Regions from separate parts of the Aestuariivirga litoralis genome, predicted to be linked through region 4. Evidence: predicted binding sites of a transcription regulator. Region 4 holds the regulator's gene; each other region holds the start of a gene.

Region 1 (7,625 bases), 450 kb from region 4:
TGATCGCGACGACTATCTGAAAAAGTGGTAAATTTCGCCCTAACGGAGAACCCTGATGCCTGACCCGAAAACAACCGGCGGCTGCCAGTGCGGTGCCCTGCGCTATGCCTTTGAAGGTAAACCGGGAAGTGCCGAAATCTGCCATTGCCGCATGTGCCAGAAGGCGTTCGGCAACTTTGGTGCGGCCTTGTTTGGCGTGGATGTGGCACGGTTTGAATGGACTATGGGCCAGCCTTCGGTCTTCCGGTCTTCACCGCCCGTGCAGCGCGGTTTTTGCAGAAAATGCGGCACGCCGATGTTCATGTGGGAAGACGGCGATCCCCAGATCGAACTGGCCGCCGGCACGCTGGACGATCCATCGGTGCTGGTCTTCACCGCTCAAGTCGGCGTGGAAAGCCGCCTGCCCTGGTTCGCGCACCTGCATGAGCTGCCGGAACACCGCACCGACGAAAGCCGGCCAGCGGAAGAATTGGCACGCCTCGTATCGCGCCAGCATCCCGATCACAAAACTTAGATCAGCGCCTTCACAGCCGCCAGTGCGTCATCCGCCTTGGCGCCATCGGGCCCGCCGGCTTGCGCCATGTCTGGCCTGCCGCCACCGCCCTTGCCGCCCATCGCCGCCGCCCCGGCTTTCACCAGGTCAACCGCGTTGAATTTCGTCGTCAGGTCTGCCGTCACGCCAGCAACGACGGCACCCTTGCCGTCTTCGCTGGTGGCGATCAGCACCACGATGCCGGAACCCAGCGTCTTCTTGCCTTCATCGGCCAGCGGCTTGAGGTCATTAGCAGCCACGCCCTTAAGCACGCGCGCCAGAACTTTCACGCCGTTGATTTCGCTGATGTCGCCGCCTGCCCCGCCCGATGCGCCACCACCCATCGCCAATTGGCGCTTGGCTTCAGCCAGTTCGCGCTCCAGCTTGCGGCGCTCGTCCATTAGCGTTTCAACACGCTGCACCATTTCGGCCGGCGCCACTTTCAAAACCGATGCAGCAGCCAGAACGCGCTGATCCTGCCTGTTCAAGTAAGCCCGTGCAGCGTCGCCAGCCAGCGCTTCCATGCGGCGCACGCCAGCGGAAGATGCACTCTCGCCCACGATCTTGATCAGGCCAATATCGCCTGTGCGCGCCACATGCGTGCCGCCGCACAGTTCCAGCGAATAGATGCGGCGGTTCGAGCCGGGCTCATTGCGGCCCATCGAAACCACGCGCACTTCATCGCCGTATTTTTCGCCAAACAGCGCCATGGCACCTTCAGCCCGCGCCGCATCGACCGACATCAGCCGTGTATTCACAGCATCGTTTTGGCTGACAACAGAATTGGCAATTTTTTCGACGGTGGCGAGGTCTTCAGCACTGATGCCTTTGCTATGCGAGAAATCGAAACGCAGATGGTCAGGCTCCACCAATGAGCCCTTTTGCGCCACATGCTCACCCAGCACCATGCGCAGCGCTTCGTGCAGCAGATGCGTGGCCGAGTGATGCGCGCGGTTGCCGAAGCGGCGCGCGTGATCAACCTCAAGCTCAACCGCCTGACCGGGGCGGAACGAGCCCTTTTCAACCACGCCATAATGCACGAACACATCGCCCAAGCGCTTTTGCGTATCAGTCACTTTGAACACCGCGCCATCGGCACGGCGGATCACGCCATGATCACCCGTCTGGCCGCCACTCTCGCCATAGAACGGCGTCTGGTTCACCAGGATGGCGCCGCTCTGGCCCTCATTGAGCGTCGTCACATCCTTGCCCTCATGGGTCAGCGCCATGACTTCGCCTTCGGCCTTCTCAGTGTCATAGCCGAGGAATTCCGTGGCCCCCACGCGTTCGCGAATATCGAACCAAATGGAATCGGCCTTCTCTTCGCCCGAACCTTTCCAGGCGGCGCGCGCTTCAGCTTTCTGGCGGGCCATGGATTTGGCAAAAGCATCGCCATCCACGCTGATGCCGCGCGACTTGAGCGCGTCCTGCGTCAAGTCCAGCGGGAAGCCATAAGTGTCATGGAGCTTGAAGGCCGTTTCGCCGGAAAACACTTCACCCTTGTGCAGGCCTGCGGATTCATCAGCCAGCAGCTTGAGGCCGCGCACCAGTGTGGCACGGAAGCGGGTTTCTTCCAGCTTCAGCGTTTCAGTAATCATCGGCTGCGCCTGGTTCAGCTCCGGATAGGCCGAGCCCATTTCGCGCACGAGCGCGGGCACCAGCTTCCACATCAATGGCTCTTTCACGCCCAGCAATTCGGCATGGCGCATGGCGCGGCGCATGATGCGGCGCAGCACATAACCGCGGCCTTCATTCGATGGCATCACGCCATCGGCGATCAGGAAGGATGACGCGCGCAAGTGATCGGCAATCACCCGGTTGGAGGCCTTGGCATCACCTTCAGCGGCAACGCCGGTATTCTCCACAATGTTGCTGATCAACGCGCGGAACAAATCAGTTTCGTAATTGTCATGCGTGCCCTGCAGCACGGCGGCGATGCGCTCAAGACCCATGCCGGTGTCGATCGATGGGCGCGGCAGGCTGACGCGTTCATCCTTCGAGAGCTGCTCGAACTGCATGAAGACCAGGTTCCAGATTTCGATAAACCGGTCACCATCCTGCTCAGGTGAACCGGGAGGCCCGCCCCAGATCTTGTCGCCATGGTCGAAGAAGATTTCCGAGCATGGTCCGCAAGGGCCGGTATCACCCATGGCCCAAAAATTGTCAGCCGTGGGAATGCGGATGATGCGTGAATCCGGCAGGCCGCCGATTTTCTTCCACAGGTCAAAGGCCTGATCGTCATCGTGATAGACGGTGACAGTCAGCTTGTCCTTGGGCAGACCGAATTCCTTGGTGACCAAGGTCCATGCCCATTCAATGGCGTCGGGCTTGAAATAGTCACCGAAGGAGAAGTTGCCCAGCATTTCGAAGAAGGTGTGATGGCGCGCAGTGTAACCCACATTGTCGAGGTCATTGTGCTTGCCGCCGGCGCGCACGCATTTCTGTGCCGTGGTGGCGCGTGAATAAGGCCGCTTTTCCGCCCCGGTAAATACGTTCTTGAATTGCACCATGCCCGAATTGGCGAACATCAAAGTCGGGTCATTGCGCGGCACCAACGGCGATGAGGGTACAATTTCGTGACCCTGCTTTTTGTAGAAATCGAGGAAGGTGGAACGGATTTGCGCAAGACCAGTCATGGGAACTCTAAGCAGGCTGAATGTGAGGTTGCGTCCTCTTAAAGCCTGAAATCCCAAACGTCCAGATTCTATGTGACGGGAGTGCCAGCCAAAAATAAGCCGTCATGCCAACTGGGCATGACGGCTTCACAGTCAGGCAGGGATGGGTTGTGGGGCAATCCTGCCAGGGACCCGGCCCAACAGGGGCCGGAAAGGGTATGTTATGTGGAGGGCTAAACCTTACTCGGCTTCGCCATCATCTTCCTTGATCGAGCCATCGGTGATCTTGGCGGCGATCAAGCCTGCATTGGCGCGGATGGCAGCTTCAATCTTGTTGGCCATGTCGGGATGCTGCTTCAGGAAAACCTTGGCATTGTCCCTGCCCTGACCGATGCGTTCACCATCATAGGAATACCAGGAGCCGGACTTCTCAACCACACCGGCGGTGACGCCAAGGTCAACGAGTTCGCCCACTTTCGAAATGCCCTCGCCATACATGATGTCGAATTCCACCATCTTGAAGGGCGGCGCCACCTTGTTCTTGACCACCTTCACGCGGGTCTGGTTGCCCACCACTTCTTCACGGTCCTTGATGGCACCGATGCGGCGGATATCAAGGCGCACCGAGGCATAGAACTTCAGCGCATTGCCGCCGGTGGTGGTTTCGGGCGAGCCGAACATCACACCGATCTTCATGCGGATCTGGTTGATGAAGATCACCATGCAATTGGATTTGGAGATCGACGCTGTGAGCTTGCGCAGCGCCTGGCTCATCAGGCGGGCCTGCAGACCGGGCAAGCTGTCGCCCATTTCGCCTTCCAGTTCGGCCTTGGGCGTCAGGGCGGCAACCGAGTCGATCACCAGGATTTCAATGGCACCGGAGCGCACCAGCGTGTCGGCGATTTCCAGCGCCTGCTCGCCCGTGTCGGGCTGCGAGATCAGCAGGTCGTCGATATTCACGCCCAGCTTCTTGGCATAGACCGGATCCATGGCATGCTCGGCATCGACAAAGGCGCAGATGCCGCCACGCTTTTGGGATTCAGCAATGGTCTGCAGAGCCAGCGTGGTCTTGCCGGAAGATTCCGGCCCATAAATTTCAATAACGCGGCCGCGCGGCAGGCCACCAATGCCAAGGGCAATATCAAGGCTCAACGAACCGGTTGAAATAGCTTCAATTTCGAGCGCCTGATTGGCCCCCAGCTTCATGATGGAGCCTTTGCCGAAGGCACGCTCGATCTGGCTGAGTGCAGCCTCCAAAGCCTTGCTCTTGTCAGAACCCATATTTTCAACAACCTTCAGATTCGTTTGCGCCATTTCGCTTCTCCTCTTATCCCACAAATGTCCGGACTGTGAACCGGAAGAACGGATTGTTGAAAGTTCCGTTCTGTTGCTTGTATGTTCTAGTTTAGTTCTGAAGTCAACAACGTCTTCAAAAATTATATTTCGCCTATAACATCAGCATGTTGAATTCATAAGTTGAACTACTGCATGCGGCTCTCCGTTTCTGCCCGGCATAACCTGCATCAATTTTTGGCGGGCCAAACGGAGCAATGCGGGCTAAACCGCCTAAGTCACGCCCGGGGCTGGGGAAATCTTTGATAAAGAAAATCGCAAACAAGGCACACGCTCGTGTCCTGCTGGTCATGCCGGTGTTCAACCGGTCTCAGCTTGTCATTGAGACGCTTGAATCTGTCCGCAACCAGAGCCGCCAGCCGGATGAAATCATCATCATCGATGATGGATCGACTGATTCCACCCCTGCTGCCATTGCTGAATGGCTCAAGGGCCACGCGGCCCTGCCCGCCCGCCTGATCAGCGTTCCCAACAAAGGTGCCGCCGCCGCGCGCAATTTCGGCTTCGCACAACAGAAGACCAAGGCTGATTTCGTCACCTTTCTCGATTCAGATGATCTCTGGCCCACCGATTTCCTGGCCCGCGCCATAGCCGGCCTTCAGGCCCATCCCGGCGCAGTCGTCGCCACCGCCGACCGGAAATTTGAACTCATGGACAGCGGCAAGACCCAGCTCAATTCCACCGCCGATCTGGAGCAAGATCCGCTTTGGTATTTCCTGCGCAATGGTGCGGGCATTGCGTCTTCCAGCGTGATCCGCGCGCCGGCCTTCGCGGCCTCAGGTGGTTTTCCGGAACACATTGCCACCGGCCATGATGTGGGCCTGTTCGCAGCGCTCTCCTATGGCGGGGCCTGGCTTCACCTCAAGGGCGATCCCGTCACTTTCCGCGTCCAGTTCATGAAGACGCTGCCCAGCCAGGAGCCGCATTTGCACCGGCGCCACCGTGACTGGGAAATCCTCTGGGCCGAAGTGTTCAGCGAGACCTTGGCCAACCGCCCCGCTGGCGTGAAAACCAGTGGCGAGCGCGAGCTGCGCATCTGCAATCTGGTCTTCCGGAAATATGTCATGGCGCTCACCCTCGAGCTGGGCCAGGGCCATTTCTCATCCGTGCCGCGCTGCGTGAAGGGGATATGGAATTCCTGGCGGGAATTGCGCCGTCAAAAGGCGCTCACCTCCAACAGCTAATCACTTCCCAGCACTCACCCGCCACACCTTGTTGCCCAGATCATCGGCAATAATTAGTGCGCCACTCTTGTCGAAGGCTACGCCCACCGGTCTGCCACGTGCCTCCTGGGCATCATTCAAGAAACCGGTGACGAAGGGTTCCACCTTGCCTGTGGGCTTGCCGCTCTCAAATGCAATGAAGCCCACTTGATAGCCATTGAACTCATCACGGTCCCAGCTGCCGTGTTCTCCGACAAAGGCACCGCCTTTATATCTGTCGGGGAAGTTGCCGCCCGGATCAAAGGCCAAGCCCAGCGGCGCCACATGTGAGCTCAGCGCATAGTCGGGTGGAATGGCGGAAGCGACAAGCTCCGGCTTCTGGGGCATTACGCGTGGATCAACATGCTGACCGTAATAGCTGTAGGGCCAGCCGTAGAACGCCCCCTCCTTCACCGAGGTCATATAGTCCGGCACCAGATCCGGCCCCAGCTCGTCGCGCTCATTGATCACCGCCCAAAGCGTTTGCGAGCCGGGATAGAAGGTGAGGCCGTTGGGATTGCGCAGGCCGGAGGCGAAGGTGCGGTGCGCACCAGTGGCGCGATCCACTTCCCAGATCTGTGCACGGTCAAGCTCAGCGCCGGCACCATTCTCCATCACATTGCTGTTGGAGCCGATGCCGACATAGAGCTTGCTGCCATCAGGACTGGCGGTGAGGCTTTTGGTCCAGTGATGGTCGATGGGGCCGCCCGGCAAATCGGTCAGCTTTTGGCCCTGCTCGGTAATGCGCAGGTCACCATCGCGATAGGCATAGCGCATGATGGCATCAGTGTTGGCCACATAGAGATCATTGCCCACCAGCACCACGCCGAAGGGTGAGTACAGCCCATTGAGGAAAACCGAAGCCTTGCCGTCATGAATGATGCTGATGCGGTTTTCGGTTTTCTCTTTGGCACCGGCCGATCCCATGACCAGCCCCATTACAACCGTCTTGGGACGCTTTATTTTTTCGAGGCCAGGCCCATTGGATTCCACCACCAGGATATCGCCATTGGGCAGCACATAGGGTTGGCGCGGATGCACGAGGCCGGAACCCAGCGCCTCAATCTTAAATCCATCGGGCACCGAAGGCGTCTCGCCATTTTGCCAGCCAATGGGCTTGGCCACTTTCATCGGTGGTATGAGATAGGAGTTCGGCTCTGGCAGAAATGGATTAGGCCCCATTTGTGATGAACGGTCGAACGTCTCAGCGTGAAGCGGCGAAAGCACCAACAGCGCCGCAGAGAAAGTCGCAATCTTGAGCGTGGGGAAATTCATGACGCAACTCCCACGGAATTTCTGAACAGAGACGCAAGCTTGAACATGAGCGCCAGCACCAGCAGTGCTACGGTGGCCGCTGAAAGAGCGATCCCCGTAGGCCACACCGAAGTCCAGCCATCATGTGTGTGAATGAAATTGTCGAACAGGCCGACCGCAGCTGCCGCAAGAATGGCAATCGCGTAGAGCCAGCGCGACATGCGCTTGCGCCGCCGCAGGCTGATCAGAAACCGTACAACGCCTGCTAGGAGCAATACAGCCAGAAACACCATGCCGAAAGCCAGAGGCCAGGCCGCGAAATTCGACCACTCAATATCGAATGTTTTGACATAGGCGATATCCGCCAGCAACGCGCCGGTGAAACATACCAACGGTGCGGCAAGCAGCAGACCCGAAAGATAAACCGCAATCGCGCTGCGTTGCGGAACGGGCAAATAGGACGCGCGTACAGCTTCCATGCTCTCGCGAGGATGCCGCCTCGCTTCAAAAATCGTATCTGTCATGATGCTCCTGCAAGCGATGCTTCTTGGCTTGCAGAACAACGTTGTGGCCTAGCTTTGGTTCCGGAAAACGGCGGGCCTCAGCCCATCTCGCCTTTCACTTTTTCCACCAGCTGTTTCAGCGTGAAAGGCTTCTGGATAAAGCCGA
Region 2 (7,625 bases), on a different contig from region 4:
ATGATCCAGCGCGGCCATTCGCTCCTGGAAGACTTGGCCAAGGTGCCGACCACCCCGTCGCGCGCGGCCCTGGCAGCATCGACCGTCAAGCACATCGAAGCCCTGGAAGAAGAAGCCAAGGACTTGAAAACCAAAGGCTGGCCTCAGTAAGCTTTTCCTTCTCAAACATCCTAGCGGGGTCGGGGGGCGGCAATGAGCCCCCCGGCCTTTTCTTTTGCCGGAGCCGCCAGCTGCCGGCCGCTTCGTGCTGCCCAAATGGGCTTGGGGCTGACAGTGTCAGGGGCGTCGCCCAGGGCGCCAAGTGTTAAAGACCTTATGGCCGCGCATGATGACCCTGGGGTCGCGTTGACGCGGTTTTACCGCGGGTAACCTGACTCGCGGGGCGGAAGATCATGCCGGCACAGGGACGCGCGTCCCCGTGTATCTGCACGGTTTTTTGTGATTAGTCGAACCGGTATTTTGAGAAACACGAAACGAGCGTGGACGAAATCTCTAAATTGCCGGGATCTCATGAGTGTGAAACCATGAACCACAAACCACGGACTGCCAAATCGAAGGCCCGGAATTTCGGGACCTTCAATGGCGACAACTTGAGCGGCACAGGGCCCATGGCCATGGAGGCCTTCAAGCTTGCCCGCGTCAGGACCTATGGCAAAGAAATCAGAAGGACGATTTATTTGCTGCTTGGCATCTTCACGGCATTCCACCCACAAACCCGGACGTTTCTCCGGGACGACGTTTGGCAAGGCGTACTCTGCCCCCGCATCCCCGCGCTTTGCACCGCGTCCGAGCCTCGACCTCATCCAAGTGCAGGAAGCCCAATTCCTTTCCCTGGCGCAATATCACGAAAGGCGTGAGGAAATGCACGTGGCCACAGCGCCGGCAAGTGACTTCCAGGCGCTCCTGGAGATCAAGGTCGCTCACCCGGAGCTGCGCTTTCCAGTTCATATGAAATCCTCTGCGGATGGAATGCGTGTGAAGCTGATCTTGCCGCCGACGTGATCGCCGGCACCAGGTGGATTCCAAGGCCCGAGGCTCACCACTGTTTTCGCGTAGCGATAATTGATGGTGTCCATGCTTGAGGTGATCGCCTCCCATTTGCGGCGCTCCTCCTCATCATCGAGCAGCATATCCATCTGGCGCGCGCTCGCCGGCGTGATGTCCGTCAATGTCACGCCTACGCGATACACCAACAGCCTGGGCGGCAAAGTCGCCCTAGCCTCTTCCCATAGGGCGCGGAGCGCCCCCATGATCGCGTGATCATCACGCACCATGGGCATTGACCGATTCCGCGACCATTGGCCATCCGTCACATCCATCCAGACCCAAAGGCCCGAGCAATAGTAGCTCTCGCGACGCAGCCGGCGCGCAGCTTTGACCAAGAGCATGCGCGCAATTTCATAGGCCTGGTCGAAACGCAGCGCTTCAGGCGGCAACACTCGGCCGTGGCCGAACATGCCGCGCTCCGTTTCGGGCGCCTGCACGTCGTAGCCGTGAAGGGCATACCAGAGCGTTTCACCCACAACACTCCGCCAGACCTTGCGCATGTGTTTGGGCTGCATGGCATAGAGGCGTTCCGTATCAGCGATGCCGACCATGGCAAGCCGCCGCCTCATAGCCGTGCCCACGCCCGGAATATCATCGAGCGGAACCTTAAAGAGTGGCGCCGGCATAGAGGCCGGATGCCAGACCGTGACGCCATTGGGCTTGTCCTGCTTGCAGGCAATTTTCGCCAGCTGACGGTTTGCCGCAAAACCAATGGAGCATGTGATGAAGGGGCCAACACTGTCAGCCAGGTTGGCTTTGATTTCGCGTGCAAGCTCACGGGGGTTGGCGATTGCGCGCTCGTCCAGCCGGCAACACAGTTCATCGACGCTTTTCACCGTGTCGATCGGGAGGATGGAATCGATTTCGGCCAGCAGCGTGTTATGCGCGCGACGGTAAAGATCCGGCTTTTGAGGAACCAGAACAAGATCCGGGCAAATCGCCAAGGCATCGGGAATCCTCATCACGTTTTGAACGCCCCTGGCCTTCGCTTCCCGAGAGCACGCGATGACGGCCGTGCTTCTCACGCCGAGGAAAGGCACCACCCCTATGGGCTTGCCGCGGAGCTTCGGGTCCGCCTCTTGCTCGACGGACGCGAAGAACCCGTCGAAATCGAGATACATGACCCTAATAGTTTCCAGCGGTCGCATGACTGTGCGGCCTCATAAAATGAGTTGAATTCGGGATGGGGATTGGCGGCCGTCTAGGACAGCCGTTCTATCTATGTTCTCATTCTAGGAAATCAGTCAAGCGTGATTTTTTAAGGCCGTGTTTTCGCACTTAACGGCGAACCAAGCCCCCTACCCTGATCGCCAAAATATGGACGCGCGTCCGCATTCGTTTTGCGGGCGTGACCTGACATATTCGAGCGGGAGACCATGAAGGACCTATCGCATTTAACGCCTAGGCGCCGACGCTACGCTGCGAAGGATTTGGACGCGCGTACACGGTCCATGCCGCAACGAAGTGTGTCATTGAGAAAAGATCAAGGATCACGGGTGCCCATGACGACAAAAAAATCATCGCGCCCGATGGAGCTGGGAAAGGACGATGTGCTGATCTTACGGCACGGCATCTGGCGCACCGAAGGCAGAGGCAGAGGCATGAAGCCGGCCATGGTGCTTTCCCTGTGCCACTCACTTATCTTTGGCATTTGCGTTTTCGCAGGCCTTGCCTATGGGCCTGGCATAATCTGGTCCCTGGTTCTTCGGTGGCTCATAGGCGCCTGAAGTCCATGAATGCGGTCACCTGCCCTTCTCACATGAAAGGATCTGGGGGTGGCTAATTTGGCCGGCGTCGTCGTTAGGCCGTTTCGCTTTCCATCTACACCATCGCGGGCAAGGCGGCGGGTGTGCGCCAGTCTCACCGCGACGCAAGGCATCCAACCGTTTCCCTGAAGGAGCCCTCGGCCGGACCCACCTTGCCTCCCGGTTTTAGGAGTCTGTCGCCTGTGACACCCACCAGCCGCGAAAGGCGCAGCTGGAGAATCAAGCGAAAGATCCGACGATGACAACCCAACCGAAAAGCCGACCCACCCACATCGCCTACATCGTGGAAGGCGAAGGCGAGAAAGCCCTCTGGACCGAAATCGGCGCCATGTGGTCTCACGAAGACGGCCAGGGCTTCAACCTCACGCTTAAGGCCCTACCCGTCAATGGCCGCCTGGTTATCCGCAAGCGCAAAGAGCAAGATGGCACTACCAAGCAAAGCTCCGGCCGATGAGCCGCTTTGCCAAACGCCAACGGCTGGGAGCAATCCCAGCCGTATCGGCCCTCCTCCGCAACACAGTCCTCCAAGGCGACTGCATCCAACTAATGAAGGATCTCCCGGACAATACGGTCGATTTCATCCTTACTGACCCGCCCTACGTGTGCCACTACCGCGACCGTCACGGTAGAACCGTTGCCAATGACGACAACTCGGACTGGCTGGCGCCGGCCTTTGAGCAGGCCTACCGCGTGCTGAAACACAATTCATTCTGCGTCAGCTTCTATGGCTGGACTGCGGCCGATGCTTTCACCACGGCGTGGAAGGCAGCCGGCTTTCGCCTCGCGGGTCACCTGGTCTTCGCGAAGCCCTACTCTTCGAGTGCTCGCTATCTCGGGGCTCGCCATGAGTGCGCCTACCTTTTGACAAAGGGGCGCCCTGCCCTGCCCGCAGATCCACTCCCCGATGTGCTGGGCTGGTCCTACACTGGTAATAAGCTTCATCCGACGCAGAAGCCCGTCGATTCTCTGAAACCGCTTATAAACGCGTTCAGTGCGGCAGGAGGTTTGGTGCTCGATCCCTTCTGTGGCTCTGGCTCATCCCTGGTTGCCGCCAAAGAGTGCGGCCGAGATTGGCTGGGCCTTGAGCTTGACGCTGCTCATCAAGCAACAGCCTCGCATCGATTAGCCGGAGGGTTCTCCCTGCACTAATCGAAGATTTGCTGACCTTGGATTTCAATGCGACCGGGGGTCCTCACAGATATTGCGACATGCGATTGGTCGAACAGCCACGAATCCGGATGGATAGGTTTGCCCTCGATGAAGGCGGCAATGACCGTGTCGATTTCTGTTTTAGTCTCGTCCTCTAGCCAATTGATATAGGCTTCCATGAGATAGTGGTCGCCGACATTCTCCCCCAGGTTTTTTGGCGTTCGCTTGAGGTAGAGTGCTTTCGGGCTGAGTTGCTTCAATCTATTAGGATCGAGAATGTTGGCAATAGCGCGCATGCGATCCCAATGTTCGCTGTCGAGAAGATTGAGCGTGTTGCCAAGCGTGATGTTGGCCGTGATGACAACCGGCTTCCCGGTCCTGGTCTTACGTTTGGCCACGGTCTTTGACCAGTTTTCGGCGTGAAGCGGCGCGTTGTAAAAAAAGTAGATGCCTTCCCCGAGCCAGGATGCCGCGCGCTTCCCTGCCTGGAAACCTGTGTTGATGCCGGCAACCCGTTCGGTTGTTGTCCCGTGATATCCAATGACAGTGCTTGCTATCATCTGCCCAATCTCGCCCGAATAGAGTTAGGGGCCCGATTGGGCCCCTAATTACTACTTCCGCGAGAATTGATACTCAGTCTCTGCGTTACTGTCTATCTTCCAACGCTCATCGTATCGTTTGCGCCCCGCATTAACGAGGGCATCGAGCTTCTCACGCGTCAGCCCTTTGAGGCTGGCGATAGCGCGTTCTTTGCTTAGGGTTATGCCTGTGGGGAAGGCCACAGCGTCTGGGGAAGGTTTTGCAGTGTCTCGTGCTTCAGACTTCGTCATGTCGTTCTCCTGGGCGGGAGAAGTCAAAGCCTGGAATCTCGAAGGAGAGCCAGGTTGGCCTCTCTTCGTTGAGTTTTCCAATTGAGATAAGGGGACAGAATTGTCGCCTTGTCCAGAGATGATGACAGAAATGAATTCCATCATCTCGTTCACCTGGATTTTTAGAACGGCGAATTCCTCAGAGATTTTTTCGTAATCGACAAGGAGTGCCTGGTGATCGTGGATCAGGTCATTATGGGCTTGTACGAAATTTCGGATCCGACCACCCTGCCCTACGATACGAGTGATTTTTTTCGCCCGAAAGCGATTGTGGATCTCTTCAGCCGTTCTCGGACCCTTGCCTAGCCTAGAGGGCCGTTGCTGTGTCTGGCTCGTGTAATTGGTCAAGCTTCTTGTTGTTTAGTCCAATGTGCCGGCCGCTCCTCCTTGAGTTGCCGCCACTGGTTAACGCATTCTTCTATAGCAGAGCTATTCTTGAGGAAAGCTGAATATTCTGCCAATAGTGTGATAGTGCTATCACACCATAGTGATTTCGCTCTGTAACACCGTAGTGTGATAACGATATGGTGTGACAGTGTTAGGGAGTCAATGTGGCCGGCCCGCGGCACAGTGTCATGACTCTACAGTGTGAGAGTGTTTTACCGTGATAACGCTATAGCGTGATAGTGCGATAGAGCTATGGTGTTAAGGCGTTATCACACTACAACACTAAAGTGTTGCCACACTGCAACACCATCACACCATAGTGTTCTAGTGTCATTGCTCTTTAACACTACAGTGTTATAGTGCGAATCATGCGCACCATCACATTCGTCACCCAGAAAGGCGGCACGGGCAAGAGCACGTTGACCGCCAATATCGCGATCGCTGCCGAGGATGCCGGCCTTATGGTCTATGTCCTTGATTTAGATCCCCAAGGAAGCCTGAAGGCCTGGAAAAAGCGCCGCGCCAAGTGGGCCGACGAGGGGGTCGATGTCGATACAGTCGAGCCAGGCCGCATCAAAACGGCCCTCACCGCCTTGCAGCAGGCCGGCATTGACCTGGTCGTGATCGACACGGCCGGCCGCGATACGCCGGCAACAGCTGCCGCTATTTCGGCCTCAGACCTGTGCCTCGTGCCCGTTCGCCCGAGCATCGTTGATCTGGAGGCTTCATCCGCCACGGTCCAGAGCATTCTGCGCCTGGAGCGGCCTTTTGCCTTTGTGCTCAATCACTGTCCCCCTGGGCGCAACATCCGCATCACAGACGCGGGGAGGGCGCTTTCCGCCATGGGCCATTGTGCAGAGCCGGCTATCGTGACCCGCCACGACTACATCGACGCCATGGCCCACGGCATGGGGGTCATTGAACAGAACCCGGACGGTAAGGCCTCGACCGAGATCCGCGAATTGTGGACCTGGATCGACAACCGCACGAAACCCGAAACCCAACAGGTCGAAGCCGCATGAGCAAGCTCCCTAAACCCAGCCTGGCCAGTTTGATGGCCGCCGTCGAAGAACCGGCCGAAGCCCCAGCCGCAGAAGAGCAGGGGGAAGCGGCAGTTGCCGCGGCACCCCAGCCTGCCGCAGTTACCGCCGCCGCGCCGGCGCCCGCCGCAAGCGTCTCCCAGCTCTCCCGATCTAAGCCCGCTCGAAAAGTTGCGGCCAAGGCGCCTGCCATGGATGGTGATACCGACCGAGTCGGCCTCTATTTGCCAAAGGCCGTGGCCAAGGAAATCAAGTTTGTGGCTGTGGACTATGACGTCAAGGCGCACGACATCTACCTTGAAGCCATTGATCTTGTGCTGAAAAAGTACGGGCGGAAGAGCATTAAAGAGCTTTCTGCCAAGGCAAACTAGCCCATAACACTATAGTGTTATCACACTAGGTATCGACAATTCTGCCTCATTGGCAGGCATTTTCGTGGCGGAATTCCCATTTTTCGGGTCTGATTTCCCGTTTTTCGTGGCGCAATTCCCATTTGTGCGTTACCGTATTCACGAAATGGCCACGTCGATTCCACCGCTAAACCTGACGCCCGAAGAGCGGAAACGCTACGAGCGTATGAAGCGGACGCGCCAGAACATCAGAGGGCGCGTGAACCCGGCGACGATGCCGGACCGATTGACCCGGACCTCGGCCTTTGCGCCACGCAAGGCCGATCTGATTACCGACAGCAACTTCACGCGCGTCTATGAGGTCCCGGGCTATTCAGTCGTGGAAGTCCGGGGCAGGGAGCTCGGAAGCCAGCACAGAGACGCCCTGGTCGCGACCTTCCGCCTGCCCAGGCAGCGCATCAGCTTCCCCAATCCTGAATACCGGCCAGGGACTTTCATCCTGCCGTTTATTCAGCACTACCAGTCCGTGACCACCTGGCGCGAGCTGCTGATCAAGATGGGCAAAACCCAACACGTCAATAATCTGATGACCCTGTCCGGGGTTTTGGCAGAGATCCAGCAAGTCGTAATCCTTCTCCACGAGGGGCGGAGCCTGGCTCAGATCGACGCCGACCAAAAAAAGGCCCGGAATCGGAACATGCTGGCAAACCGCGACAAGGCCGGTAGCAGTTCTCCATTGCTGAAGACCATCAGCTGGGAAGGCCTTCAGCTAGACAGCAAGGTGACGATCGAGTTCGGCTCGGCCGTGCTCGATGCCATCGAGAAATCCCACTTGGTCAGCATCAATGCCGACGTCCAGTTCAAGCTGAAATCCGATTTTGCGAAAAGCTTCTGGCCTTTCATCGATAGCCAGCCGAATTTCTCCTACATCGACGAAGAGCGCCTTGCCCAGCTTATCGGAGGCGACATCGCCACTATGGACAGCAAGCGCCGCGGCGAATTCCGCAAAGTTTGCCG
Region 3 (7,625 bases), on a different contig from region 4:
TTTTCCGGCTCGTCGGTGGCGAAGAGGTTTTTGCCCGCTTCATCACCGAGGCTGACATGGACATGCATGCCGCTGCCGGTCCATTCCGAATAGGGCTTGGCCATGAAGGTGGCGCAGAGGCCGTGCTTCTCGGCGGTGGCCTTGATCAGGCGCTTCAGCATGATCGCTTCATCGCAGGCGTCCAAGATATCAGTGCGGTGGCGCAACACGATTTCCATTTGCCCTGGCGCATATTCGGCAATCAGGGTCTTGGCGGGAAGGTCCTGGATTTCGCAGTATTTATAGAGATCGGCGAAGAAGGGTGCGAAGTCGTCGGTGTCCTGCAGGTGATAGGCCTGATAGTGCTTGGGCCGCCATTCATTGTTGAGAGACTTGGGTGGAACCGGCTTGCCGTCTTCGTAGGCGCTCTTGCGGTCCATCAGGAAGAACTCAAGCTCGACTGCGCCCACCGGGTTCATGCCCAGCTCGTTCTTGAAGCGGCGCACGATGCCTTCCAGCACATTGCGCGGGTCGGCATAATGCGGCTTGCCGTCGAGATCGCAGAGGCGCGCAGTATATTGCGCGGTGGGTTCTTCCAGCCAGGGTACGCGCACAAATGTGCCGGGGATCGGCCACATCAGAAGATCGCGGTCACCTTCATCGAAGACCAGCCCGGTTTCCGGCACGTCCTGGCCGGTGATGTCGAGCACGAGGGCCGAGATCGGCAGGAAGCGGCCATCATTCCAGGCGGGCACGACTTCATCGCGACGCAGCACCTTGCCGCGGATCACGCCGCACATATCAGTCCAGATCACCTGTACACTTTGCACATCCGGATTGGCGCGCAGGAACGTTTCAGCTTCAGCGCCAAGGCGCGGGGTTACGAGAGCCATTTTGTGTACTCCCTTTCTTTCAGTTCAGAAGCTCACTCACGCAGGCTTCAAAGGTTTCAATCAGCTTGGTCACATCTTCACCCGTCGTCGAGGGGCAGACCAGCATCATATTGTGGAAGGGCGTGATGACCACGCCCCGGTTCAGGAGATAGCGATGCACCGCCTCATCAATGGGCTTGTGGATCACTTGCGACGCCTCGTATCCATTTTTGGGAGGCGTTGGCACGCACATGAATTCCACGCGTGCGCCCACGCGGGTGACGTGCCACGGCAATGAATGTTTGATGATCACATCGGCAACCCCGCGTTCCAGACGCCGGGCGAGCGTGATCAAAGCTTCGAAGACCGGATCGGTCATGAATTCTTCCAGCACCGTGCGGATCAAGGCCACTTGGATGCGTGAGCCTGATAGCGTGGTGCCGATGCCGGAGCGGCCTTCGCCGCGCTGGCCCATATAGGTGTGCACGCGCGCTGCAGTTTCGGCGGAGAAGCCATAAAGGCCAGCGGGGATGCCGCCGGCGATGGGTTTGCCAAAGACGAGTGCATCAGGCTTCAGGCCGATGCTGCGCGAATAGCCGCCCACACTCGAAGTGAGCGTGTGGGTTTCATCCATCACCAGGATGGTGCCGGTCTCTTTCGTCAGTGTACGGAGGGTTTCGAGGAAGCCTGGGGCGGGAAGCACCATGCCGACATTGGTCATCACCGGTTCGGCCAGTACACAAGCCACATCGCCAACGCGCAAAGCTTTTTCCAGTGCCGGTACATCGTTGAATTCGACGACCTTGGTGAAGGCCGAAAGATCACGCGGTTCGCCCACCAGGCTGGGATCCATGATCACCTTGCCACCATCGGCGGTGACGAAGGTTTCATCCACACAGCCATGGTAGCAATGATTGAAGACCAGGATTTTCTGGCGGCCAGTAATGGCGCGCGACCAGCGGATAACGGCGCGGTTGGCATCGGATGCGGTGGCTGTCACTTGCCAGAAGGGCAGCCCGAAGCGATCGGCCAGCAATGCGCCAACTTTGGTGGCATCGGGCGATGGCAACATGGTGGTGAGGCCGTGTGCACCTTCGCGGGCGAGGCAATCAGCTACGGGCTTGGGTGAATGGCCGAACATGGCGCCGGTGTCGCCCAAGCAGAAATCCAGATAAGAATGCCCATCGGCGTCTTTCAGATTGATGCCTTTTGCCTCATCCACGAAAAGCGGAAAGGGCAAGCCCCAATCCACCATCCATTGCATGGGAACGCCGCGCAGCCAATGCGCAGAAGCCTCGGCCGACAGTGCCTGTGATTTCGGGTTGCGTTGGACATAGAGCTTAGCCTCGCGCTCCAACATGGCCTTTACGGCGCTGTCCGCTATTGATGGCTTCAAGATATACCTATGGGTTGTTTCCGGTCCCTTGCTTCTAGGGGGTGGGCAGGGCTAAACCAACCCCTCAGCTTCGCAGGTGCGGAATCGCCCTGATTTCATGGTTAAAAGGACACAAGATGAGCCGCATTTGCTATGTGAATGGTCAGTATCAGCCGGAGGGTGAAGCCAAGGTTTCGATCTTTGACCGCGGCTTCCTGTTTGGTGACGGGGTTTATGAAGTCACCCCGATCGTGAACAGCAATCTGGTGGATTATGACGCGCATATGGAACGCCTGGGCCGTTCGCTGGGCGAGCTCAAGATGGCCTGGCCCTGCACGAAGGACGAGATGCGGGCTATGCATCTGGAACTGGTGAAGCGCAATTCCCTCGTCGAAGGCATGATCTATATGCAGGTGACGCGCGGCGTGGCCGACAGGCAGTTCAATTTCCCCAAGGATATTCCTTCAACGCTGATCGCCTTCACCCAAGTGGCCAAGCTGGTGGATAATCCTTATGCGCGCACTGGCATCAAAGTGATCACCACGCCGGATATCCGCTGGGGCCGGCGCGACATCAAGACGGTGATGCTTCTCGCTTCGGTGCTGGGCAAGCAGGCGGCTGTTGATCAGGGCGTGACCGATGCCTGGATGGTGCAGGATGGCAAGATCACCGAGGGCACGTCGAACAATGCCTTCATCGTGAAAGACGGCAAGGTGATCACGCGGCCTTTGTCGAATGAAATTCTGGCCGGCTGCACACGGCGCGCACTGTTCCGCCTGGCAAAAGAGCAGGGCGTGGAGATTGTCGAACGGCAGTTTACGCCGGAGGAAGCCTATGCGGCGGATGAGGCTTTCATCACATCAGCTTCGCAATTCGTGATGCCGGTGACTGAGATTGACGGCAAGCGCATCGGCGGCGGCCAGCCCGGCCCGGTGTCGCGCAAGATGCGCGATTTGTTTCTTGAGGAAGCACAGAAAGCTTAAGCGCCACCGCACTGGTGTTCGGAATCGGGAAGCTCCCAGCTTTTCCCGGTTCGGAGATTTTTCCATTTCCACATATAGCCGCGGTCATCGCCCTTTGGACAATGCTTGGGCTTGCTGGTGAGGCATATCTGCACGGGATCGCCCAGCCTGGAGGCTTCGAGATTCTTGTCGCGCTCATAGCCTACGCCGTAAACATGATCCTTGGCGGTGACGGTGTTGCCGCTCTCATCAAAGGGCAGATTTTCCGGACAATCACCGCTGGCATCCGGCGTGCAGAGGCGTGGGCCCAATTCGATAATTTCAGATTTCACGCAATCACCGATCCTGGTTTCCGCTTTCACGATGTCGTAGGAAACGGCATCCAGCGTCTGTTGCTGGTCCTTGGTGGGGAAGCTGTCGTCGATGGCATGGATCGCGGGAATTTCGGCCAAACCATTGGCGCCAATGCAGGAGACTCTGGCGCCACAGCCCTTGCGCGCCTGGAAGAAGTTGCTGTTGACCGCGTTAGCCTGATCTTTGCCTACCTTGTCGACCATCCTCTTGTAGCCATCGGCGATGATCACATCGAGTTCGGACAAGGTTTCATCGGCACAGATCGCGCGCTCATCCGGTGAAGAAGCCTTCTTGCAGTTGAAGCTTGGGCCATCCGCATACGCCGTGGCGAAGCCGATTCCGGACAGAAATAAAACAACAAGAAACGGCAGAGTTTGAGATCGAAGCCGTGTGAGCATCAGTGGAGGTTAGCTCAGCGCATTTTTCAAAACAATGCGGGGAGGATCGCTGCGGGAGGATAGAATCAGATTCTTAGACATTGACAATGTTCCTGTTTTGTTCTTGTGTAGGTTCATGCGGGATCAGTTCCAGAAACAAGCCATTTTGCCTCTCGGATACGCACCAGCCGATGCCGAGCTGAAAGGTGGCGTGCGGCGCGGGGCGCTGCATGAAGTCTTTGCTGTGCCGGGGCATGAGGTTACTGCGGCGGCCTTTACCGCGGGTCTGGCCTTGCGCTTGGCGGAAAGAAAGCACCTGCTATGGATCGGGCAAAGCTTTGCCGCGCAGGAACATGGCGGCCTGTGTCCCACTGGATTGTTCGAGTTCGGGCTTGATCCTGCGAAGCTGATTTTGCTCTCGGTGGGCCATGCCGAAGATGCATTGCGCGCATCGGGCGATGCGCTGACTTGCCGTGCTCTCGGCGCTGTCATCATTGAAGTGATCGGCAGTCCTAAAATTCTTGATCTTACGGCGAGCCGACGTCTGGTTCTGGCCTGCGAGAAGCAGGGCGTGCCGGCCGTGCTGTTGCGCTTTGGCGCGGCGCCTCAGGCCAGTGCGGCGGAAACGCGCTGGCTGGTGAAGGCGGCACCTTCTGCCTTTGCGGGTGAGAATTGGGGCCAGCCGGTTTTTGATGCGAGCCTGATCCGCAACCGCAATGGCCGGACGGGGCAGTGGGTTTTTGAGTGGAGTTGTGACAATGGGCGCTTTGCAGAAAGACAGACGGCTTCTGGCACTGTGGTTCCCGCGCCTGCCCACCGACAGGCTGAAGCGGCATAGAACAAAGACACTGAACGCTCCGCCGCTGGTGGTGGCCGAGAAAGTGAAGGGCGCCTTGCGGCTTTGCGCGGTGGACGAGGCGGCTTCCCAGCTGCGGCTGCATGTGGGCCAGCCGCTGGCCAATGCGCGCGCCATGGTGCCCGCACTGGAAGTGGTGCCAGCATCGCCGCATGCTGATGCGGTTCTCCTTTCCCAGATGGCAGAGTGGTGCGACCGTTTCACCCCGGTCGTGGCGCTTGATGCGCCGGATGGGCTCATTCTCGATATTGCCGGTGCCGCACATCTTTTCGGAGACGAGCGGGCGCTGCTGGATAAAATCCGCAAGGCGCTCAAGGCCAGGGGCCTCAATGTGCAGGCGGCCATCGCTGGTTCGGCCCTGGCCGCGCATGCACTGGCGCGCTACCGCGATGGCATGATCGTGGCGGAGCGGGCCGAGAGAGACGCCGTCTCACCCTTGCCCATCGAGGCCTTGCAGCTTGATCCCGTGACCACGCATGCCTTCCGCCGTGCGGGCCTGAAAACCATCGGCCAGGTGGCCAGCCGCAAGCGCAGTGAGATCGTCTCGCGCTTTGGTGCCGCCACGCATGCCCGCATCGACGAGGCTTTGGGGCAGCGCGAAATGCCGATCAGCCCGCGCCTGCCGGAGCCGGATTACTGGACGGCGAAAAGCTTTGCCGAACCCGTTGCCACGCAGGAGGTGATTCAAAATGCCTTACGCGAAATCGGCGCCGAACTCTGTGCCTTGATGGTTCAGGAAGGCTCCGGCGCACGGCGGCTGGAAGCGAGCTTCTTCCGCGCCGATGGGGCGCTGCGCCGGATCGTTGTCGAGGCGGGCGCGCCGGTACGTGATGCCGCCATGATCGAACGGTTGTTCCGCGAGCGGCTGGCCTCGCTGGCCGATCCGCTTGATCCCGGTTTTGGTTTTGATCTGATCCGGCTGGCGGCCCTGCGCGTCGAGCGCATGCAGGTTGAAGCCGTCCCGCTGGATCAAGCAGTGCGGGCTGCAGCTGAAATCGATTTCCTGACCGATCGTCTTGCGGCGCGCTTCGGGCGCGAGCGTGTATTGCGAATCTATCCGCATGAAACGCATGTGCCGGAAGAGGCCTGGGTCCTGTTGCCGGCGCAACAGGTGTATGAGACGAAAACGCAATGGCGGAATATCCGTGCGAAAGTGGAAGCACCGCGTCGTCCTTTGCGTCTGCTGGCGCGGCCTGAGTCTGTCGCGATTGAGCATGAACCTCTACGCCTGCAATGGCGCAAGGCATGGCGCGGTCTCACCCTGTGGGAGGGGCCGGAGCGTATCGCCATGGAATGGTGGCGGCTCGAAGGTAGCAAAATTCCGCGCGATTATTACCGCGCCGAAGACGAGGCGGGCCACCGCTATTGGTTGTATTGTGAGCTGGCCCAGCCGGCGCAATGGTTCATGCATGGGGTGTTTGCATGAGCTTTTTTGCCGAGCTTGCTGTGACAACGAATTACTCCTTCCTGCGCGGCGCTTCGCATCCGAAGGAACTGGTCGAGCAGGCGGCAAAGCTCGGCCACGGTGCCATCGGCATTGCCGACCGCAATTCGCTGGCCGGAGTGGTGCGCGCCTATGCGGCCTTGAAGGATTTGAAAGCGCCCAAGCCTCGCCTGCTGGTTGGCGCACGCCTGGTGTTTCGCGATGGAGCGCCGGATGTTCTGGCCTATCCAACGGATCGTGCCGCTTATGGGAGGCTTTGCCGCCTGCTGAGCGCGGGCAAAATGCGCGCACCCAAGGGCGAGTGCTATCTCACCTTTGAAGACCTGCTGAGGTGGCAGGAGGGCCTGCTGCTCATCGTGCGGCCGCCGCATCCGTTGCGCTATGCGGTAGAAGAGGAGCAATCCACCAAGGCCTGGAATGAAAAGCATTCGGATTGGCAGAAGGTACCGGATGTGCGCGTGGCCAGGGATGAAGACGTGGCTGCGGCTTTGAATATCTTGCGTCATGCAGCACCGGACCGCGCCTGGCTTGGCGTCTCCATGCCTTATCTCGGTGATGATCTACGCCGCTTGCGGCACTGGAAGGCTGTCGCGGAAGACATAGGCGTGCCGCTGATTGCCACTAATGATGTACATTACCATGAGCCGGAGCGACGAATGCTACAGGATGTGGTGACCTGCATACGCAATCATGTGACGCTGGATGCTGCGGGCCTGCTCCTCAATCTCAATGCCGAGCGGCATTTGAAATCAGAAAGCGAGATGCGTGCGCTATTTGCTGCAGCACCCGAAGCAGTAAAGGAGACGCAATCTTTCGCAACTCGCATCACCTTCACGCTCGACCAGCTCAAATACAATTACCCGGATGAGTCAGTGCCCAAGGGGAAGACGCCGCAACAGCATCTTGAAGACCTGGCATGGGCTGGTGCCGTCAAGCACTATGGCATGGCCGTTCCCGAAAAAATCAGGATCGCACTGGAAAAAGAGCTCGTTCTGATCGGCAGAATGGAAATCGCCCAGTATTTTCTCACCGTCAATGACGTGGTGCAATTTGCCCGCAGCGAAAGCATCCTGTGCCAAGGCCGTGGCTCTGCTGCAAACTCCGCAGTATGTTTTGTGCTCGACATCACGCCTGTCGATCCGAACCATTTCGAGCTGCTGTTTGAGCGTTTTATCAGCGAAGAACGCAAGGAACCCCCTGATATAGACGTCGACTTTGAACATGAGCGGCGCGAGGAAGTCATCCAATTCATCTATAAGCGTTATGGCCGCGATCGTGCGGCACTTGCTGCGACGGTAATTTCCTATCGTTCGCGCAGTGCGATTGGCGAGGTGGGCAAAGTGTTCGGCCTGATGGAAGATGTGACGGCACGCATAGCCAGCAGTGTTTGGGGAAGCTGGGGCACC
Region 4 (7,625 bases):
GCGGACACAATCGTGATTCAGGAAGTGACGCGCATCGTCAAGGGTGGCGTGGAAGTTCTGGATGCCCCAGCGCCCGGCCGCAACATCCGCGTGCGCGGGCTGGATTTTAAAAAGGCCGAAGTGCTGGTGCCCGCCGGCACCAAGCTTACCGCGCGCGATCTTGGCCTGGCCGCTGCCGGCAACGCGGCGATGATCCGTGTACGGAAGAAACCTCGTGTGGCCATCCTCACGACCGGCGATGAGCTGGCCGCCATAGGGACGGCGCCACGCTGGGACCAGATCACTTCATCCAACAATCAGGCGCTCAGCGCGCTGGTCACCGCCATGGGGGCGGAAGCCATCGACTTTGGCGTGGTGCGCGATGATCTGAAGGCGACCACGGCTGCTGTGAAAAAAGCTTTCAACGCGGACATCCTGGTCACCACTGGCGGCGCATCGGTGGGGGATCACGATTTCGTGCAGGAGGCCTTGAAGCGCGCCGGCGTGAAGATTGATTTCTGGAAGATCGCATTGCGCCCTGGCAAACCTTTCATGTTTGGCACCAAGGGCAAATTGCGCGTGCTGGGCATGCCGGGCAATCCTGTTTCCGCCATCATGTGCTCCCTGGTGTTCCTGAAGCCGCTTCTGCATGTGATGGATGGATTGCCGCCGGATACCGGCTTTGGGACAGCGCGACTTGCGATTGACCTGCCCGCCAATGATCACCGGCAAGATTATATGCGCGCGCGGATATCTAATGCAGATGACGGAACGCTTTTGGTAACGCCCGCCACGAAGCAGGATTCCTCGATGCAGCGCGTGATGCGCGAGGCTGATTGCATGGTGGTGCGCCCGCCACACGCGCCGGCGTTGGAAGCTGGTGCGCTTGTGCCAATCCTGCGTTTTCCTGCCGGGATATAACGGAAACACTTGTGGAACTTAACCGGAACGTGTAAGCAGGTTTTGCTTTTGTTCTGATTCCGGAGACACTTCATGCTCACCCGCAAACAACTTGAACTTCTGCTTTTCATCAATGAAAGGCTGAAAGAAGAAGGTGTTCCGCCCTCTTTTGAGGAGATGAAGGCCGCTCTCGACCTGCAATCCAAATCAGGTGTGCACCGGTTGATTGTGGCGCTGGAAGAGCGTGGCTTTCTGAAGCGCATGCCGAACCGGGCCCGCGCGCTTGAAGTGATCAAGCTGCCGGATTCGCATTCGCCCAGCCTTTCGAAGAAGGGCGCGTTCAGGCCCAATGTTATTGAAGGTTCGCTGGGCAAGGTGAAGCCCCTGCCCGCTGCCAATGATGGTGCACCGCGCGCGACCGCCATTCCGATGATGGGCCGTATCGCTGCTGGTGTGCCCATCGCCGCTATCCAGGATCATTCTTCCAACATCATGGTGCCGCCCGAGATGCTGGGCGGTGGCGAGCATTTCGCGCTGGAGGTCAAAGGCGACTCGATGATCGATGCCGGCATTTTCGACGGCGACACGGTGGTGATCCGCAAGGGCGACACGGCCAACAACGGAGACATTGTAGTAGCCCTGGTGGATGATGAGGAAGCCACCTTGAAGCGCCTGCGCCGCAAGGGCGTTTCGATCGCGCTGGAAGCCGCCAATCCTGCCTATGAGACGCGCATCTTCGGGCCTGACCAGGTGAAGGTTCAGGGCCGTCTGGTGGGCCTCATGCGGAAATATCACTAAGCCCCAAAACAGATTGCCCAGGCTTGAGGGCCCGGGCTCCCTTGCAGGGGACTTCTGTCTTTTTAAATAGGGCGCGAATTCTTATCGCAAAAGTCTTCAACTTTTGTTGAATGCGCGGCGATCTCAGTTCGACGCGGTGGCCGCGTTGAGGAATGTTGTCGGGTTCAGCGCTGTGGCACCCTTGCGCACTTCAAAGTGAAGCTGCGGGCTTTGCACGGCACCGGTGGCACCAGACTTGGCGATGATGTCGCCGCGCTTCACGGTCTCACCCTTTTTGACGATGATCTGCGAGTTATGCGCATAGGCCGTGACATAGCCGCCTGAGTGGCGGATCAGCACGAGGTTACCATAACCCTTGAGTTCGTTGCCAGCATAGGCCACGACGCCGCCTTCGGCGGCCTGAACGTTCGTCCCTTCCGGAACGGAAATGTTGATACCTTCATTCTTCATGCCGTTCTGCTTGGGGCCGAAGGGCGAGATCACCTTGCCGCGCACCGGCCAACGCATGGCCAACTGGCCATCCGCAGGTGCTGCGTCCTGGACGGGTGCCGCCTTTTGCACCGGCGCTTGAACCTGCGCGGTTTGCTCCTGGTCTGAGTCCATATCCGACTTGCCGGTCGCATCATCACCAGCGAGTGGCTTGATTTTGGAATCAAGCTTGGCGGTGGCCGTGCCTGATGTCGGGATTATGATTTGACGGCCGACTGCCAGCGGCTTGTCATGCGGCAGCTTGTTGGCATCGGCAATCGCGAAGGGCGACATATTGTATTTACGGCCGAGCGAGAAGAGCGTGTCGCCTTTGGCAATCGTGTAAGCTTTGCCCGCACCCGTTTTGGACGGTGCCACAATATCAGCGTCATCAGCGATAACTTGCGCCTTCGGCTTTGCGCTTGCGATCTGCTGATCAGCAGGTGCCATCTTGAATGGCGCAACAACCGGCTTCTTCTTCGATACAATCACCGGCTCGTCAGCGGCCGCCTGCTGATCTTCAATGACCTGCGGCTGCTTGTAAGCAGGTTTCTGATAGGCAGGCGCTGCGGGCGCATTGTAAGAATATTTCGGCTGCTCATAGGCAGGTTTTGTTGCCGCCTGCTGGCTGTATGATTTGGTGTAATCATAGACCGGAGCCTTCACGATTGGCTTGGAAGCAATCGGGCTTTCGACAATGGCATCGCTGTTGTCGCTGATTTGCGGTTCGGAATATTTCGGCGCCTTGTAGGAAGGAGCCGTATATTTCAATTTCTGCTTGGGAATTGATGCCGTGTAAACGGGATCTGAATCGGAAGGATTGCTGTAATTTTCGGAGAAGCGCTCAACCGAGCCGGAGCAGCCGGCCAAAAGCACAGCAGCAGCGCTCGCCAACAGAAGCTGCCAGCGCACAGCGCCCTCGAAGGAACACGAGACAGACTTACCCATAACCGAACTCCGTACTCAACTCACTTACAAACAGCCGGACAACAATCCGGTAACCTAAACAACAATGCAGGATTTTCGTTAAAAGGGAGTTTAAGTGTAAAAATACTTGGGATTTTTATTCGACGACGACTTTTGCGCCGGTGCTCACCAGCCCATAAAGCTCAATGACATCCTCATTGCGCATGCGGATGCAGCCGGAAGAGGAAGCAAATCCAATGGTCTTGGGCTTATCCGTTCCGTGGATGCGATAGTCGGTCGAGCCGATGTAAAGTGCCCGTGCACCCAGTGGATTTGCCTCGCCGCCTTTGACGAAAACCGGGATCACATGGCCGGCTTTTGCCTCGCGCGAAATCATTTCGGCTGGCGGGCGCCAATCGGGCCATTCGGCTTTGCGGGTAATGGTGTTGGTGCCTGACCAGGCAAAACCTTCGCGGCCCACGGCCACTTGATAGACCATGGCCTTTCCGCCCGGCAGAACGAAATAGAGTTTGCGCTCACTGGTGCGCACCAGGATCGAACCCGGCGGCAGTATGGTGTTGAATTCAATTTCCTTGCGCACCGGACCGGCCACCGCAGGCCCTGCCAAAGCGGCGGATGAGATGGGTGGTCTGAATGCCACGTCCTGCGGCGCCGACATTTCCTCTGCACCGAGAATAGAGAAGGATTTGGCTTCCGCCTGCAGCACCTGTGCCAAAAGGCAGGCCGCCATGACAGCATTCAATCTAAGGAAGGACACAACGCACACTCACACACTTAATCAGCAAGCATGTTGAGCGGGTGAGCTTAAAACGCGCTTAATGCGGCAAGTGCGCCAGAAGCTGTGCGGGTGAGAGGTGGCGCTGCGGATGTTTCCAGCGTGGTGCAATTTCAGCCACCGGCTCTAAAACAAAACGCCGTGCCGCGAGACCTGGATGTGGCAGGATCAGAGCTTTTGGCATGTCGCTGGGCTTGCGTTTGATCTGGCCATTGTAGTCCAGCAAATCGAGATCCAGCGTGCGCGGGCCCCAGCGCCTGCGGCGTTTTCTACCGGCGCGTTTTTCAATCTCGTGCAATTTGCGCAGCAATGTTTCCGGCGGCAACGCGGTTTCAATCCATGCTGCGGCGTTGACGAAATCCGGCTGGTTGAGCACACCAAAAGGCTTGGTGACCAGCAAGGTTGAAGCCGCCTTCAGGCGTAGCGGGAAAGTATTGAGTTCAGCGAGCGCGCGCGTCACTGTTTGGTGCGGCGTGCCCCAAGGCCCGGTCATGTTGCTGCCCAGGGCGACCAGGATCATGAATGGTCGCGGAGCGCCCTGCTCTTTTCGCGGTTCCAGTCACGCTCTTTAATGGTGTCGCGCTTGTCGGCCGCTTTCTTGCCGCGCGCCAGTGCGATATCCACCTTCACCTTGCCGCGCGGATTGAAGAACATCTTCACGGCCACGATGGTCAGGCCCTCGCGCAGCACGCCCGATGCCAGGCGCTTGATTTCCTTGGCATGCAGAAGCAATTTGCGCGGGCGCTTGGGCTCATGGTTGAAGCGGTTGGCCTCGCGGTATTCTGGCACATTGGAGTTGAACAGGAAAAGTTCAGAGCCCTTCATGCCGGCATAGGCTTCACCCAGATTGATGGTGCCGACGCGCAAGGATTTCACTTCGGAGCCCTGCAGCATGATGCCGGCCTCGAATTTCTCCAACAGCTCATAATCAAAGCGGGCGCGGCGGTTGTCCGATACGACCTTGATACCGTCCTGCTTGCGTGCGGATTTTGCTCCGCCTGCTTTTGAAGACATCAGTTCAAGAGCCCTGCGTGAACCAGGGCCTCTTTCACGATCACCTTTGTGGATTCAACCACCGGCACCAGCGGCAAGCGTGCCTCGGGTTCGCACAGGCCCAGAAGGCTGGCTGCATATTTAACGGGGCCGGGGCTGGCTTCCACGAACATCGCATGGTGCAGCGGCATCAGCTTGTCTTGCACTTTAAGTGCTGCAGCATAATCGCCACGCAAGGTTGCTTCCTGCAATTCAGCACAGAGGCGCGGCGCGACGTTGGCGGTGACCGAAATGCAGCCGGTGCCACCATGGGCGTTGAAGCCCAAGGCCGTGCCATCTTCACCCGAAAGCTGGATGAACTTGGTGCCTGTCATCAGACGCTGGCGTGAGGGGCGCGTGAGGTCTGCCGTTGCGTCCTTCACACCGACTATGTTCTTGAAGTCCTTGGCCAGACGGTCAAGCGTTTCAACCGAAATGCTGGCCACGGTGCGGCCGGGCACGTTGTAAACAAAAATCGGAATGTCCACTGCCTTGGCGATCGCTGCGTAATGGGCATAGATGCCGTCCTGGGTGGGCTTGTTATAATACGGCACCACCACAAGGGCCGCATCAGCGCCGGCATTTTTGGCATGCTGGGTATATTCAATGGCTTCGGCCGTGTTGTTGGAGCCGGCACCGGCGATCACCGGCACCTTGCCATTGGCTTCTTCCACGCAGATGCGCACGATGGCCTTGTGCTCCTCCGGCGTCACCGTCGGGCTTTCGCCGGTCGTGCCCACGGGCACCAGGCCATGGCTGCCCTCTTTGATTTGCCAGCCCACAAATTTGCGGAATGCCTGCTCGTCAACCGAGCCAGACTTCAGTGGGGTCAGCAATGCGGGGATGGAACCATGGAACTTCACGACAACTCTCCTGAAAGTAAGATTCTGGCAACCATCCCTGAATAAAAGGGCAGAAGCGGCCAGAACGAGGCAACCTATCTAGTCCGCCGCTGCCGGAACGGCAAGCCAAGGCTTCCACAACCTTGACGCAATTGCTGTCTAACCGGTCCACCACTATGAAAGCGAGCAAGACGTTGAATTCGATGATTCAGACCACTTCGAGGCGCCAGTTTCTCCGCGGGATTTCGGTCCTTTCAATTGCCATGCTGGCACCCCGGCTGGCGATGGAACCGGCGCATGCCGCGTCTGGTACCGCTGTGGAAGCCGCAAAGCGTGCTCTGGCTGGTGATTTCGGATCGGCTGGGCCCCTGGCGCAGCAATCCGGCGATTCTGCTGCGATCAAGCTTGTTGAGCTGTTCTATCTGAAGGATCACGGATCTGAGGCCGGTTATGACCGCGTCATGGCCTTTGTGAATGGCGCGCCGGATTGGCCGCTCAACGAAACGCTGCTGCGCCGCGCTGAAAAGGCGCTTTATGACAATTCGGAATCTCCGGCGGTTGTTTCCCAGCATTTTGCCGCGCGCAAACCCGCCACGGCTTATGGCGCATTGGTAATGGCACGCCTGGCCTATGCATCGGGTGATGGTGCCTCGGGCAAGGCGTGGCTAAGCAAGGCCTGGGCCGATCCTGATGTGGATGTTGCCCTGGAAAAAAAGATCACCAGCGAATTCGGTTCGCGGCTTTCGGTGGACGATCACAAGAAGCGCTTGTGGCAGCTGATTTTCGACCAGAAGGGCGAGAGCGCTGTTCGTGTGGCGAAGACTTATCTGGGTGGCGAATATGTGAATGCCGCCAATGTGGGCCGCGCGCTAATCAACAGCGAAGGTGGTGCTGACAAGAAATTTGGATCGCTTTCGGGTGCCATGCGCAATCAGATGGCGCTGCTCTATGTGCTGACGCGCTATTATCGCAAGAAGGAAAACTTCAGCGGCGCGCGCAGTGTTCTGGCTTCCATTCCGGGTGATCCGGTTGCGATGGGCAATGCAGATGCATGGTCTGACGAGCGCCGGACCTCTGTGCGCCGATCGGTTGGCCCGATGCAGCGGGCCAATTGGAAGACCGCTTATCTGATCGCCAAGAATCATGGCATGGTCAAAGGCGAGGGTGCGATTGACAGTGAGTTCCTCGCCGGCTGGGTGGCGCTGCGCTATTTGAACCAGCCGCAAGTGGCGATGGGCCATTTCCTGAAATTGCAGAAGCTGGCCACCAATGGCACCGAGGGCGCGCGGGCGGCTTACTGGATCGGCCGCAGTCAGTTGGCGCTCGGTAATCAGGCGCAGGCCAAGGCTGCTTTCAAGAACGCAGCTTCGCATACCACAGTTTATTACGGCCAGCTGGCACGTGAAGAAATCGGGCTTGGGAAAAAGCCGGAAGAAATCACGCCGGCAGCTTCCAGCGATGCCGCCAAGGCCAGCGTGGCCAGGGATGAATTGGTGCGTGGCGCTTCCTTGCTGGCGCAAGCCGGCGGGCAGAACAAGATGGGCATCTTCCTGATGCCACTGGCCAAGCGCTTTGAAAATACTGATCAGCTCAATGCGGTGGCCAATATGCTGCAGAGCCAGGTTGGCGTGGCTTGCGCGCTGCGCTTTGCCAAGGCTTCGGCCATGCAGGGCAAGGACATCGATGCCTGGGGCTATCCGATTTATGGCCTGCCCAATTGGGCGCAGGTTGGCAAGCCGATTGAGAAATCGATGGTGTTTGCGCTGTCGCGCCAGGAAAGCGAATTTGATCCGAATGCCGGCAGCAGTGTTGGTGCGCAGGGCCTGATGCAGTTGATGCCGGGCACGGCCAAGATGGTGGCCAAGCAATATGGCATTGGTTACAACGCCGGCAAGCTGAAGGAT

The links. Region 4 encodes LexA, which represses DNA repair genes until DNA is damaged. Its sites were predicted from a motif close to TGTTCNNNNTGTGTTCNG; they were not measured.
Region 1: the regulator LexA is predicted to act here: its motif matches at 4,544-4,561, upstream of recA (recombinase RecA).
Region 2: the regulator LexA is predicted to act here: its motif matches at 2,259-2,276, upstream of F8B91_RS16785 (Y-family DNA polymerase).
Region 3: the regulator LexA is predicted to act here: its motif matches at 4,028-4,045, upstream of F8B91_RS14810 (ImuA family protein).

What each region holds. Positions count from the first base shown of each region.
Region 1 is NZ_WAHS01000001.1:478,991-486,615, reverse strand. Features, by position in the region: gene F8B91_RS02480 (GFA family protein) at 56-514, shown strand; gene alaS (alanine--tRNA ligase) at 511-3,168, opposite strand; gene recA (recombinase RecA) at 3,388-4,461, opposite strand; gene F8B91_RS02465 (glycosyltransferase family 2 protein) at 4,743-5,684, shown strand; gene F8B91_RS02460 (PQQ-dependent sugar dehydrogenase) at 5,685-6,977, opposite strand; gene F8B91_RS02455 (DUF2231 domain-containing protein) at 6,974-7,480, opposite strand; gene F8B91_RS02450 (hybrid sensor histidine kinase/response regulator) at 7,558-7,625, opposite strand, start outside.
Region 2 is NZ_WAHS01000003.1:14,031-21,655, reverse strand. Features, by position in the region: gene F8B91_RS16790 (hypothetical protein) at 1-150, shown strand, start outside; gene F8B91_RS16785 (Y-family DNA polymerase) at 945-2,168, opposite strand; gene F8B91_RS17045 (hypothetical protein) at 2,531-2,662, opposite strand; gene F8B91_RS16780 (hypothetical protein) at 3,052-3,267, shown strand; gene F8B91_RS16775 (DNA methyltransferase) at 3,264-3,962, shown strand; gene F8B91_RS16770 (hypothetical protein) at 3,959-4,522, opposite strand; gene F8B91_RS16765 (hypothetical protein) at 4,574-5,179, opposite strand; gene F8B91_RS16760 (ParA family protein) at 5,587-6,240, shown strand; gene F8B91_RS16755 (hypothetical protein) at 6,237-6,629, shown strand; gene F8B91_RS16750 (hypothetical protein) at 6,694-7,625, shown strand, end outside.
Region 3 is NZ_WAHS01000002.1:631,742-639,366, reverse strand. Features, by position in the region: gene F8B91_RS14830 (glutamine synthetase family protein) at 1-872, opposite strand, end outside; gene F8B91_RS14825 (aspartate aminotransferase family protein) at 892-2,247, opposite strand; gene F8B91_RS14820 (D-amino-acid transaminase) at 2,364-3,209, shown strand; gene F8B91_RS14815 (lysozyme inhibitor LprI family protein) at 3,206-3,940, opposite strand; gene F8B91_RS14810 (ImuA family protein) at 4,056-4,757, shown strand; gene F8B91_RS14805 (Y-family DNA polymerase) at 4,678-6,201, shown strand; gene F8B91_RS14800 (error-prone DNA polymerase) at 6,198-7,625, shown strand, end outside.
Region 4 is NZ_WAHS01000001.1:926,670-934,294, forward strand. Features, by position in the region: gene F8B91_RS04910 (molybdopterin molybdotransferase MoeA) at 1-900, shown strand, start outside; gene lexA (transcriptional repressor LexA) at 973-1,677, shown strand; gene F8B91_RS04920 (peptidoglycan DD-metalloendopeptidase family protein) at 1,801-3,093, opposite strand; gene F8B91_RS04925 (L,D-transpeptidase) at 3,209-3,802, opposite strand; gene folK (2-amino-4-hydroxy-6-hydroxymethyldihydropteridine diphosphokinase) at 3,888-4,367, opposite strand; gene smpB (SsrA-binding protein SmpB) at 4,364-4,861, opposite strand; gene dapA (4-hydroxy-tetrahydrodipicolinate synthase) at 4,861-5,742, opposite strand; gene F8B91_RS04945 (lytic transglycosylase domain-containing protein) at 5,985-7,625, shown strand, end outside.